Linked DNA regions of Nisaea sediminum. The protein of the gene in region 2 interacts with the protein of the main gene of each other region in a pairwise test. Links are inferred from orthologs where the notes say so. Each region holds a gene or a part of one and is shown on either strand. Other genes may lie near its edges. The genes, in order: IG122_RS09520 and lpdA.

Evidence for each region.
Region 1: the proteins of lpdA (region 2) and IG122_RS09520 interact in binary tests that used the Escherichia coli proteins (3 or more experiments, as listed by UniProt). The link is inferred for Nisaea sediminum from one-to-one orthologs.

Annotation. Positions count from the first base shown.
Region 1 is NZ_JACZCQ010000004.1:92,298-98,875, forward strand. What follows is about bases 2,295-5,265. They hold IG122_RS09520 (ATP-dependent helicase), read right to left. Parts: upstream 4,950-5,265; coding sequence 2,640-4,949; downstream 2,295-2,639. Other genes in these bases: IG122_RS09515 (50S ribosomal protein L11 methyltransferase), read right to left, coding at 2,295-2,643. Outside these bases: IG122_RS09505 (aminopeptidase P family protein), read right to left, coding at 1-953; IG122_RS24000 (DUF1127 domain-containing protein), read left to right, coding at 1,200-1,640; more of IG122_RS09515, read right to left, coding at 1,600-2,294; IG122_RS09525 (chloride channel protein), read right to left, coding at 5,292-6,578. UniProt on the Escherichia coli protein: A helicase with DNA-dependent ATPase activity. Unwinds DNA duplexes with 3'-5' polarity. Translocates on single-stranded DNA with 3'-5' polarity. Initiates unwinding more efficiently from a nicked substrate than double-stranded DNA.
Region 2 is NZ_JACZCQ010000006.1:783,931-790,473, reverse strand. Bases 2,027-4,962 are described here. They hold lpdA (dihydrolipoyl dehydrogenase), read right to left. Parts: upstream 4,230-4,962; coding sequence 2,823-4,229; downstream 2,027-2,822. Other genes in these bases: odhB (2-oxoglutarate dehydrogenase complex dihydrolipoyllysine-residue succinyltransferase), read right to left, coding at 4,299-4,962; IG122_RS15775 (NAD(P)/FAD-dependent oxidoreductase), read left to right, coding at 2,027-2,653. Outside these bases: IG122_RS15790 (hypothetical protein), read right to left, coding at 1-98; IG122_RS15785 (hypothetical protein), read right to left, coding at 109-624; IG122_RS15780 (hypothetical protein), read right to left, coding at 648-1,151; more of IG122_RS15775, read left to right, coding at 1,292-2,026; more of odhB, read right to left, coding at 4,963-5,579; IG122_RS15760 (2-oxoglutarate dehydrogenase E1 component), read right to left, coding at 5,670-6,543. UniProt on the Escherichia coli protein: Lipoamide dehydrogenase is a component of the glycine cleavage system as well as of the alpha-ketoacid dehydrogenase complexes.

The DNA.
Region 1 (6,578 bases), on a different replicon or contig from region 2:
GCCGCCCGAACGCCGGTCAGCTCGACATCGTTCTTCATCGCCTTCGCGGCGATGATCGGATCGGCTTCCGTATCCAGTTTCCCGCCACCGGCCCGGATCCGCTCCATCGGCCAGGCGGGCGCACTCTCCGGATCGATCCTCAGCGTCCTGCCGGCAGCGGCGATCCCGTCGAGCGCCGCCCCGAGTTCGTCCCGGCTGCGGATCGTGACAGCATTGCCGAGATGGGCACGGATCTCATCGCCGATCTTGCGCGGATCGACGAACAGCTCCGCCGTTCCGTCGGCAGAGAGGATCGCAAAACAGAGACAGAGCGGCGTGTTGCGCACGTCCTCGCCACGGATGTTGAGGAGCCAGGCGATCGATTCCGCGGAGGTGACAAGCAAGGCATCGACCTTGGCCTCGGAGAGAACCGCGCCGATTTCAGCCCTCTTCTCCTCGGACCTTCTGCCCGCATAGGCCGTCGGGTGCGGCTTCATCGGTTCGGCCGGCGGTTCCGGCCGGTCACTCCAGATCGCGTCGAGCGGGTTGCTTTCCAGCAGCTTCAGCTCGCCGCCCGCCTTCTCCACCGCCTTGCGCAGGCGCTCGAGCTGGCGCTCCGTATGCAGCCAGGGATCGACCCCAAAGCGGCTCCCGCTCGCCAGATGCTCCTCGATCCAGTCGGCAGGCGTCTTGTCCGCACTGTTCAGGCGTTCATAAAGAGCGCCATCCACCTGATCCTGGATTTGCAGGCTGTAGCGGCCGTCGGTAAACACGGCCGCCGTCTCCGGCAGCACGACTGCGGTTCCGGCGGATCCCGTAAAGCCGGTGAGCCAGGCGACGCGTTCCGCCGAGGCGGGCAGGTATTCGCTCTGATGCTCATCGGCCCTCGGCACGATCATGCCGTCCACCTCTGCCGCCGCCAGCGCGGACCTCAATGCTGCCAGCCGTTCCGCAGCGCCGCCCGTTACGGACATGCGATCCCCCCGCTCTCTCTGAATTCATCGATCGTCGCCAGATTAGGCAGCCGAGCGAACGGGAACAAGGGAGCGAAATCCAAACGACAGATAAGAAATATTAACGAGCGATTAATTCAACGCATGGCAATCTTGCTTGCGCATGCATCAAACGCATAACTGCGCTGCAAACACATCGCTCCTCGCATGTCAAGCAAGGATCTATATTCCGGTCATCGAACAACAGAGCCTTACGAGGCGAAGATCATGAACTACTACAAACTGAGCCGCGCCGATAACCTGCGCGTGATTGAAGCGGGCCCCTTTGTTGCCCGGATCAGCGATCCGGACAACACAGTGATCCGCAATCACAGCCTCTATTCCGCCGAGATGCACATCCGCCAGGAATGGAACCGCTATATCGGCACCCTTCTTGTGAACGGAGTGAAAACCATGTTCTCGAACCTGATCAACCGCCTGCGGATCTCCCGTACGATGGCGGAACTGAACGACCTCGACGACCGCATGCTGGCCGATATCGGCCTCTATCGCAGCGATATCGCCCATGTCGCCCGCAAGCTGGCCGCGTCCACGACCGAGCCGGTCGCCGCGAAGACGATCATCGCCCCGATGGCCGCCGTCGCCGAAGCCCCGGCGGTTGTTACCGTCAAGGCCGCGAATACCGACGAGCACCGGGAAGCCGCCTGATATCCCCCTCCCCAAAGGAGGCTTTCCAAGCTCGAATACCGGCGGTTCCGAACCTTCCTCCCATTCGGAACCGCCGAATTTCCCCTAAGTAGATACGTCCCTGCCGGCGCGGGCCTCCGACCGCGCCCTTTTTCTTTTCCAGCCACACCGGCCTCCAGGCGCCCCAGGGCCATTTGCGCACCAGGCGGAGCCCCTGGCCCCGGTGCGCCGCGACGACCGCGGCGGTTTGATGGAAGAGCAATCCCGACAGCACCGCCATGCCGCCAGGCTTGAGCTGAAGCGCCAGGTCGGGCGCCATCCGGCACAACGGACGCGCAAGGATATTGGAGAGGATAAGATCGTAGGAGCCCGACGGCTCCCGGGCGAGGACGTCATAGCCGTTGCCCGCGTCGGCACGGACCCGCGCCGCAACCCGGTTCGCCACCGCATTCTCCCGCGTCGTCGTCACCGAAACGGGATCGATATCGACGGCGCGCACGAGGGCGTCGGGCCAGATCTTCGCCGCCGCCATGCTGAGGATGCCCGAGCCGCAGCCCATATCGAGCACGTTCCGCGGCCGCATCCGGTGCGACAGCATGCCAATCGCGCGCAGACAGCCTTCGGTCGTTCCGTGCGAGCCGGAGCCAAAGGCCTGCGCCGCATCCACTTCAATCGCGAGAACCGCTTTCGGCGTCTTGCCACGGAGGTGCGAGCCATGCACCAGGAAGCGCCCGAATTGCATCGCCGGGAAGGATTCCCGATTGAGCCGGATCCAGTCGGTATCCGGCAAGAGGGCGACCTCCACTTCGGGCAAGGCGTAGCCCTCGACCGCGGCCGCAACCGAGAGCGCGGCAACGATGGCCCGCCGGTCCGGTTCCTCTGTCGTCACGCCCTTGAGGACCCAGATCCCGCGATCCTCTTCCTCGAATACGGAAATCGCGTCGACGAACGGCTCAAGGACGTCGGAAAGCGGGAGCGCCGCCTCCGCGGAGGTCTCCAGCGAGACCTGCCAGATTGGTTTCATGGTTTGCTCACAAAGCTCGCGACGACTTTCTTGCTGCCCGCCTTGTCGAAGGCGATCTGCAGCTTGTCCCCATCGATGGAGGAGACGGTGCCCATGCCGAATTTCTGGTGGAAGACGCGTTCCCCGACCGAGAAGCCCGACGGCGAAGACCGGTCGACGACATAGCCCTTGCCTTCCAGCAGGGGCGGGCCGGCACGGCTTTCGCCCCGGCGCCGACCGTAACCCGGACCGCGTCCCGACTGGGCCGATCCATAGCCGAAACCGCCATCACCCCAGAGATCCGCGGAGCCGCCCCCGGCTCCGAACCCGCCGTAGCGCGAGCCCTGGAACCCGGTCTCGCTGGAAATCTCGACATGCTCGTCCGGCAGTTCCTCGACAAAGCGCGAGGGCACCGCACTCTGCCACATGCCGTGGACGCGGCGGTTCGCGGCGAAACTGATATGCACGCGCTTGCGCGCACGCGTCAGTCCGACATAGGCCAGCCGCCGTTCCTCTTCGAGCCCGGCGGCGCCATTCTCGTCCAGCGCCCGCTGGTTCGGAAACATGCCGTCTTCCCAGCCGGGCAGGAATACGTCGTTGAATTCGAGACCCTTGGCGGCATGCAGGGTCATGATGCTGACCTGCTCCTGGTCCGCACTTTCCGCATTTTCCATCACCAGGCTGATATGTTCGAGAAAGCCGGCGAGGTTCTCGAATTCCTCCATCGCCCCGCAGAGTTCCTTAAGGTTCTCGAGCCGTCCGGGCGCTTCCGGCGACTTGTCCTTCTGCCACATCTCGGTATAGCCGGACTCGTCCAGCACGATGCGGGCGAGGTCGCTGTGATCCTCGACCTCGACGAGGGAGCGCCAGCGCTCGAAATTTTCGATCACCTCCGCGAGCTTGCGCTTCGCCGCCGGTTTCAGCTCGTCGGTCTCGACGATGCGCGCGGCCGCGCGGTAGAGCGACGTACCTTCGTTCCGCGCGAGGTGATGCACAGCCTGCATGGTGCTGTCGCCGATCCCGCGCTTCGGCTTGTTCACGATCCGCTCGAAGGCGAGATCGTCGTCACGCTGGTTGATCACCCGGAGATAGGCCAGCGCGTCGCGGATCTCCATCCGCTCGTAAAACCGTGCGCCGCCAACGACCCTGTAGGGCAGACCGATGGTGAGGAAACGCTCCTCGAACTCTCGGGTCTGGAAGCCGGCGCGCACCAGCACCGCGATCTCGGAGAGTTTCGCGCCCTTGCGCTGCAGCGCCTCGATCTCCTCGCCGACATAGCGGGCCTCGGATTCGCCATCCCAGAGCCCGCGGACCTCCAGCTTTTCGCCGTCCGCACCCTCGGTCCAGAGCGTCTTGCCGAGTCGCCCCTCGTTATGGGCGATCAGGCCGGACGCCGCCGCAAGGATGCGCGAGGTGGAGCGGTAATTCTGCTCCAGCCTGACGATCCGGGCGCCGGGAAAATCCTTCTCGAATTTCAGGATGTTGCCGACCTCGGCGCCGCGCCAGCCGTAGATCGACTGGTCGTCGTCGCCGACGCAGCAGATATTCCGGTTCCTCTGCGCCAGCAGCCGGAGCCAGAGATACTGGACGACGTTGGTGTCCTGATATTCATCGACCAGAATGTGGGTGAACTGATCGTGGTACCGCGAGAGCACATCGGGATGGCTCTGGAAGATGTCGACGACGAGCAGAAGCAGATCCCCGAAATCCACCGCGTTCAGGATCTTCAGACGCTCCTGGTAAAGCCGATAGATCTCGACCATGCGGCCGCCGGCGAGGTCGCCCGCTTCGTCCCGTCCGACCTTGTCGGGGGTCAGGCCGCGATCTTTCCAGCGCTGGATCACGCCCATCATCGCGCGCGCCGGCCATTTTTTGTCGTCGATATTCGACGCCTGCAGGATCTGTTTCAGCAACCGCTGCTGATCGTCCGCATCAAGGATGGTGAAATCGGGCCGCAGCCCGACGAGTTCGGCATGGCGCCGCAGGATCTTGGCGCCGAGGGCATGAAAGGTACCGAGCCAGACCTGCTCCGCCATCGGTCCGATCACGGCGGCCACCCGCTCGCGCATCTCCCGCGCCGCCTTGTTCGTGAAAGTGACCGCGAGCACGTTCCAGGGCCGCGCCGTCCCGGTCGAAATCAGATGCGCGAGACGGGTCGTCAGCACGCGGGTCTTGCCCGTTCCGGCCCCTGCCAGCACCAGAACCGGGCCGTCCAGGGATCGCACCGCCTCCGCCTGTGGCGTGTTCAGCCCATCGAAATAGGGCTCGGCTCCGGTACCGCGCGAAAGCGGTTGTTCAGGTTCACTTTCAAAAAACAGATCAGTCATTCAATCCAGCGCACGATCCGAAAGAGCTTGCCAAATGCTTCGCCCTTTAACAAAGTTTTAGTAAATTAGGCTTTACAGTTCATTTAAATCGAGGTGGTTCCCAGGAATTAAAAAAAACCACCAAGAGCGAATGCCTCGTTCCATTGCCGTAGACGCATCTTGCGCTAGCTATATCACAGATGGATCGGGTCTCGCGTTAATACGGTTTCGAATCCGTTGTCGCACCTTTCAAGAGCCGGTCCCAAATGGTCGCGACAAACGGTAGACGGGGTGCCACTCCATCACTTGTCCCCAACGGGTGAATGGAAGCACCCCGTCGTCCTTTCAGGCTGCTCTTCCCGCTCAGCGTCCCCGGCTTTCGCCATGTTCCTCGTCCCGCAGGCGTTCCAGGGCCTGGTTATAGGCACGCATGACGTCGGCCTCGTCGAGCCGCCCGACCAGAACCGGCCAGCCCGTCTCGCGAACGACCGGAAGCTGCCCGTCGCCACCCGCACCGAACCGGTCCAAGACCGTCCCCAATTCGTCTCCGCCTGCTAGAATCGGGCGCGACCGGTCGATGACCTCGTCGAGCTTAAATTCTGCCTCCGTGTTGGTTTCGAAAGCATATTTTCCGAGATCGGCCAGAGTTATGCTGCCTTGCAGCCGGTTTTTGCCATCGACCACGAAGACAACACCGCCCGCCGCACTCAGCAACGCCTTCCTGACATCCTCCAGTGACGCATCGTCGCGAATCGAGGCCTGGTCGTCCCGCATCAGATCGGCCACGACTACCCCGCTCAGCACGGCGACGTCGTGGCTGCCGCGCACGGTGATGCCGCGCGCCGCGAGCTGATCGTGGAACAGCGACGGTCCGTGCAGGGTCCGGGTCAGCAGCGAGGCGATCACCACGGCCACCATGACAGCGATCGTCAGCCGGTAATCGCCCGTCAGCTCCACGATGATGAGCATGGTCGAGATCGGCGCCCCGAGGACCGCCCCCGAGACGGCCCCCATCCCGACCAGAGTGTAGGCGCCGTGCCCGGATGAGATATCCGGGTTCGGGATCGACGCGATGATACCGAAGGCGCCTCCGACCATGGCGCCGATGAAAAGGCTCGGACTGAAGACCCCGCCGCCGAAGCCGAAGCCGAAGGAGATGCCTGTCGCGACGATCTTGAGCAGCGCCAGCGTGACAAGCATGAGCAGCGCGTAATTCTCGTTCAGCGCGTTATCCATCGCCTCGTAGCCGACACCTAGAATCTCGGGATAGAAGACAGCGATTCCGCCGACCGCGAGACCGCCGACGGCCGGCCTGATCCAGAGCGGCAGCCGGGTGAAGTCGGCCACTTTCTGGGAAAACCGGAACACCCGCATGAAGGCGACCGCGGCGATGGCGGAGGTAATGCCAAGCAGGGCGAAGGCTCCGAACTCGAAGAAGGACGCGATCTCGTGCGGCGGCACGACGAAAGCCGGCACGTCGCCGAAATAGGTTCGCGACACCACCGTTCCCGCGACCGAGGCGATGACGATCGGGGCGAAGGCGGTCAGCGCATAGTGCCCGATGACCACCTCGAGGGCGAAGAAGACGCCGGCGACAGGGGCGTTGAACGATGCCGCAACCGCCGCCGCCACGCCGCAGCCGAGGAGAGT
Region 2 (6,543 bases):
CAGCCGCCGGCGCCGGTCACGAGCCTGCCGACGGATGCAATGATCCCGTGCCGGTTCTGTCGGGTGACACCTGCGATCATCAAGCGCGGCGCTCTCACGTGAATCTCCTCAGTTCCGAAAGAAGATCAGCTTCCGTTCCTCTTCCCATTCCGGCACCCAGAAAAAATGATGCAGGTCGCACATCCCGTCCTCGACGATGATGGCCAGCGGACAGGCGCCCTCGATCCCCAGCATCTCGCGCGCCTCCTCGTCGGTGAACTGCTCAAGCGACATCTTCGGCGGAGGCGTGCCAGTACCGCAGAGACCGGCCTGGTTCGCGCTGTCGAAAGGGACGACGACGGATTCGGAGACCAGCTGCCCTTCCTCCCGTGCGGCGACGACAAGAAGGAATCTCCGGCCGTCCGGATTGTCGTGACTGACATATCCCGCGACCTTGTCGGCATCGCCGTCGCAGGTCACGTCCCCGGTCAGCACCTGCCAGTCGTGGGCAGCGGCGTGCTCTCCGCCGTGAAAGCGCATCTCGCCCTTGAGCTCGGCATCGGTAACGTCCTGCGCCCGGACAGAATCCGGGGCGAACACGGCGGCGAGCGCCGCAACAAGGAATATCCGCATCCGTCCGGTCATCGCTTTTCGTCCCTGCCCGACCCTCAGTTCTTCACCGGCATGAGACGGTCGTCCCGATCCGGTTCCGCACTCCAGAAATAGCGGTGCGCGGCGCACAGCCCGTCGTCGATCCTGACCACGACTGGACACGCATCCTCTTTCCCGGTCAGCTCCCGTGCCTCCTCCGGTGTCAGCCGCTCGAGACTCAGGACCGGCGGCGGCTTTCCCTCGCCGCAGAGACCGCGATCGTGCCGCTCGTCGAAGAAGGTGACCGTCGCATCGGAGACAAGCTTGCCGTCTTGCCGCGTGACCACCGTGAAGAAGAAACTGAGACCCTCCGGATTGTCCAGATCGACATATCCGGCCACCTTGTCGGCCGCACCGTCGCAGGTGAGGTCTCCGGTCAGACGCTGCCAGTCGTAATGGAAAACGCTCTGCCCGCCCTGGAAACGCATTTCGGAGGCCAGCTCGCCGTCGGAAACGTCCTGCGCCAGCACGCCGGGCGCAACCAGCGCACCGAGGAACAGCGTCAGACAGATGACCCGCATTCTCGACCTTTCTCACTTCTCTTGCGCGCGTCCGGCCGCTCGGACATGCTCCCAACGACATGTCTCACCGGCGGTCTTCGTCTCTGACGGCGCAAGGTCGGCCGACACAATAATGAACCCGTCCGACGAGGGAAGAGCCGATGCCGGAAATCGCGCATAAAGGCTACAAGCCGACCATCTGGGAAGATCTCGCGGGCGCGCCGCATCCCTCGCTCAGTTTCCAGAATTCCTTCTGGCATTCCGTCGCCCCGGCGGGACCGGAGGCCAGGCGCCTCGAGGGCGAGGCGCGCACGGAGATCGCCGTCGTCGGCGGCGGCTTCCTCGGGCTCTCGACCGCCCTCCATCTCGCCGAGGCGGGTCACAAGGTGACGCTGCTGGAAGCGGACGAAGCCGGGTTCGGGGCCTCGGGCCGCAATACCGGTTTCGTCGTCCCCAACCTGCTGACCGGGCTCGACCCGCGCTATGCCAAAGACAAGTTCGGCGCCGAGAAGGGCGAGCTTCTGGTCCGCATGCTCGGCGAGGGCGGCGAGCTGGTCTTCGACCTGATCCGGCGCCACGGCATCGAGTGCTGGGGCAAGCAGACCGGCTGGATGCAGCCGATCCATGCCGCGAACAAGGTGGAGTGGCTGAAGGACCGGGTGCAGCAGTGGCAGGACCTCGGCCGACCGGTCCGCCTGCTCAGCCGCGAGGAGGCGATCGCGGAGACCGGCTCCGAGGCCTATCACGGCGCCTTCCTCGATCCGACCGGCGGGCACCTGAACCCGCTCGCCTTCGTCCGCGGCCTCGCCCATGCGGCGGTCCGGGCCGGCGTCACGCTCCATATCGACAGCCGGGCGACCTGGATCGAGAAGCAGGGCGCCGAGTGGCGTCTCTCGACCGATCACGGCACACTCGTCGCGGACCGGGTGCTGCTGACCACCAACAGCACCGGCGGCGGGCTCGCGCCGAAGGCGGAAGGCACGCAGTTCCCGATCACCCTCTTCCAGGTCGCGACCCAGCAGCTCGATCCGGAGCTGCGCAAGAGCGTATTGCCGAACGACCGCTGCTCGGCGGATACCCGCAAGGACCTGATCGCCTACCGCTGGACCGACGACAACCGGATCGTCACCGGCGGCCTGCTCGCCAATCCGTTCGGCTCGGTCGAGCGCGGGCGCACGCACCATCTCGGGCGGCTGCAGGCATTGCTGCCGCAATTGCCGGACCTCCGGGCAGACTTCGCCTGGCAGGGCCGACTCGCCGCCGCGCGAGACTACATGCCCCGGCTGATGCGGCTCGGCGACGGCGCCTTCTCGGCCATCGCCTGCAACGGCCGCGGCATCGCCATGACCACGGCGCTCGGCCGCAAGCTCGCGCTCTGGCTAGACGGCGGCTCGAACGAGGAACTGCCTCTGCCGATCACCGACCCCGACCCGGTGGCGCTGCCAAGCCTCGCACCGCTCGCCTTCTCGCTCTGGCTGCCCTTCAGCCGGCGCCAGGATGCGAAGGATCTGAGGGGTTCCTGATCTTTACCGTCGTCATTCCCGCGCACGCGGGAACCCAGGGATCGTAGAACCGGGCCCGCCTTCCCTGGGTCCCCATTGGCATGGGGATGACGACCATTTGTGAGTGAATGGGCAAACAAAAACCGCGGCCCGAGGGCCGCGGCTTCTGTTTCGATCTCGAAACTTCCGATCAGATATGGATCGCGGCCTTGCCGACCGCGAGACCGGCTTCCTTGACCGCTTCGGACAGGGTCGGGTGGCCGTGGCAGATCCGGCCGATATCCTCGGCCGAGCCGCCGAAGGCCATGACCGCGGCGATCTCATGAATCAGGTTGCCGGCTTCCGGGCCCATGATGTGGGCGCCGAGCACCGCGTCGGTCTTCTTGTCGGCGAGGACCTTCACGAAGCCCTCGGTCATGCCGACGGACTTGGCGCGGGCGTTGGCGGAGAAGGGGAAGGACCCCGCATTGTATTCGACGCCCGCTTCCTTCAGCTGCTCCTCGGTCTTGCCGATGCTCGCCACTTCCGGCCAGGTGTAGACGATGCCCGGAACGAGGTTGTAGTCCACGTGACCGGACTGGCCCGCCATGGTCTCGACCGCGGCCACGCCGTCTTCCTCGGCCTTGTGCGCCAGCATCGGACCCTTGATCACGTCGCCGATGGCGAAGATACCCTCGACATTGGTCTCGAAGTCGGCATCGACATCGATGAAGCCGCGTCCGTCCATCTTCACGCCGACCTTGTCGAGGCCGAGGCCCGCGGTGAAGGGGCGGCGGCCGATGGCGACCAGCACGACGTCTGCCTCGATGGTCTCCTTATCGCCGCCCTTGGCGGGCTCGGCGGTCAGGCTGACGCCGGTCTTGGTCTTCTTGGACGCGGTCACCTTGGTGCCGAGCTTGAACTCGATGCCCTGCTTCTGCAGCACGCGCTGGAATTTCTTGGCGACCTCGCCGTCCATGCCCGGGACGATCCGGTCGAGGAACTCGACCACCGTGACCCTGGCGCCAAGACGGGACCAGACCGAGGCCATCTCGAGGCCGATCACGCCGCCGCCGATGACGACCATGTGACCCGGAACCTTGGCGATCTCGAGCGCGCCGGTGGAGGTGACGATCTTCTTCTCGTCGATCTCGAGGCCCGGCAGCGGGGTCGGCTCGGAACCGGTGGCGATCAGGACGCGCTCGGTCTTGAGCACTTCCTTCTTGCCCTTATCCGGGGTGACCTCGACCTCGGTCGCGGACTTCACCACCGCGGTGCCGGTCTTCCAGTCGATCTTGTTCTTCTTGAACAGGAACGCGACGCCGCCGGTCAGCCCTTCGACCACGCTCGCCTTGTTCGCCATCATCTGCTTCAGGTTCAGCTTCACGGAACCGACATCGACGCCGATCTCCTTCAGGTGATCCTGTGCCTCGGCGAATTTCTCCGAGGAGGAGAGCAGCGCCTTGGACGGAATGCAGCCGACATTGAGGCAGGTGCCCCCGAGGGTCGCGCGCTTCTCGACGCACGCCACTTTCATGCCCAGTTGCGCGGCGCGGATCGCGGCCACATAGCCGCCGGGGCCCGCACCGATAACGACGAGATCGTAGCTGTCAGCCATGATGAATTGCTTTCTTGTCAGCTCGTTCGAGAAGAGGCCGCGCGCGGGCCGGGCCCGCGCGCGCCGCGATTACATGTCGATCAGCAGGCGGCGCGGATCTTCCAGCGCGTCCTTGACGCGGACCAGGAAGGTCACCGCCTCGCGGCCGTCGATGATGCGGTGATCGTAGCTCAGCGCCAGATACATCATCGGCCGGATCTCGACCTTGCCGTTCACGACCATCGGCCGCTCCTGGATCTTGTGCATGCCGAGGATGCCGGACTGCGGAGGATTCAGGATCGGGGTCGACATCAGCGAGCCGTAGACGCCGCCGTTGGTGATGGTGAAGGTGCCGCCCGTCATGTCCTGCATGGTGAGCTTGCCGTCCCGCGCCTTGCGGCCGAGATCGCCGATGCCCTTCTCCACGCCGGCGAAGTTCAGCTTGTCCGCATCGCGCAGGACCGGAACGACCAGACCCTGCGGCGTGCCGACCGCGACACCGATATCGTAGTAGTTCTTGTAGATCAGCTCGTCGCCGTAGATCTCGGCATTGACCGCCGGCAGCTCCTGCAGCGCGGCGATACAGGCCTTCACGAAGAAGGACATGAAGCCAAGCTTCACGCCGTGCTTCTTCTCGAAGCCGTCCTTGTAGAGATTGCGCAGCGCCATGACCTCGGTCATGTCCACCTCGTTGAAGGTGGTGAGCATGGCGGCTGTATTCTGCGCGTCCTTCAGGCGGCGGGCGATGGACTGGCGCAGGCGCGTCATCCGCACCCGCTCCTCGCGCGGATCCTCGGCGCGCGGCGGCAGCGGTCCGGCGGCGGCCGGCGCGGCACCGGCGGGAGCCGACGCGGTCGCCTTCGCGGTTCCGGCCTCGATCGCGGCCAGCACGTCGCCTTTCACCAGACGTCCGTCCTTGCCGGTCGGCTTGATCTTCGCGGGATCGAGATTGTTGTCCTCGATGAGCTTGCGCACGGCTGGAGACAGGGTCTTGACCTCGTGCGTGCCGGCAACGGCGGCGGGCGCAGCGGCCGGAGCCGGCGCGGGCTTCGGCGCTTCCTTGGCGGGCGCCGGAGCGGCCTCGGCCTTGGCTTCGGCCGGCTTCGCGGACTCTTCCTTCTTCGCCGGAGCGGCCCCTTCGGCGATCACGCCGAGCAGCGCATCGACGCCGACGGTCGCGTTCTCGGCGGCGACGATTTCCTGCAGCGTGCCGGCGACCGGCGCGGGAACCTCGAGGGTCACCTTGTCGGTCTCGAGTTCGACCACCGGCTCATCGGCCGCGACCGCGTCCCCGACGGCCTTCATCCACCGCGCTACCGTTGCCTCGGACACCGATTCCCCAAGAACCGGTACCTTGATTTCCGTCGCCATATCTCCGTCCATTCTCTTTAAAGGCGCCATGACCGGCGCATCATGTGATTTGCCGCCGGGGATGGGCCGGCGGCAATGACTTGGTTCGGATTATTCCGCCGCGAAGCGGCTGCCCTTGCTCATTTCCTCGCCGACCGCGAGCGCCTCGGAGACCAGTGCCTCCTGCTCGCGCACATGGCGGCCATGGTTGCCGGTCGCAGGCGAGGCGGCTTCCGCACGACCCGCATAGAGCGGGCGTTTGCAGGCACCGTCGAGCTCGATCAGTACGCTCTCGATCCGCCGGTCGACGAAGGACCAGGCGCCCATGTTCCAGGGCTCTTCCTGGCACCAGACCACTTCGGCCTGCGGGAACCGCGCCAGCTCCTGCATCAGCGCCGCGCGCGGGAACGGATAGAGCTGTTCCAGGCGCAGGAAGAAGACGTCGGTCTGGCCACGCCGCGCGCGCTCCTCGTAAAGATCGTAATAGACCTTGCCGGAGCAGATCACGACGCGCTTGACGTCCTTGTCCTTGCACAGCACCTCGTTGTCATACATGACGCGGTGGAAGGTCGTGCCTTCCGCCATCTCGTCGAGCGTCGAGACGCAGAGCTTGTGACGCAGCAGGGACTTCGGCGACATCACGATCAGCGGCTTGCGGAAATCCCGGCGCTGCTGACGGCGCAGCACATGGAAATAGTTCCCCGGCGTGGTGACGTTCACCACCTGCATGTTGTCCTCGCCACAGAGCTGCAGATAGCGCTCGAGACGGGCGGAGGAATGCTCCGGACCCTGGCCCTCGTAGCCGTGCGGCAGCAGCATCACCAGACCGGACATGCGCAGCCATTTGTGCTCGCCGGAGCTGATGAACTGGTCGACCACAACCTGGGCGCCGTTGGCGAAATCGCCGAACTGCGCTTCCCAGAGCGTCAGCGTATTCGGTTCCGCCTGGCTGAAGCCGTATTCGAAGCCGAGCACCGAGGCTTCG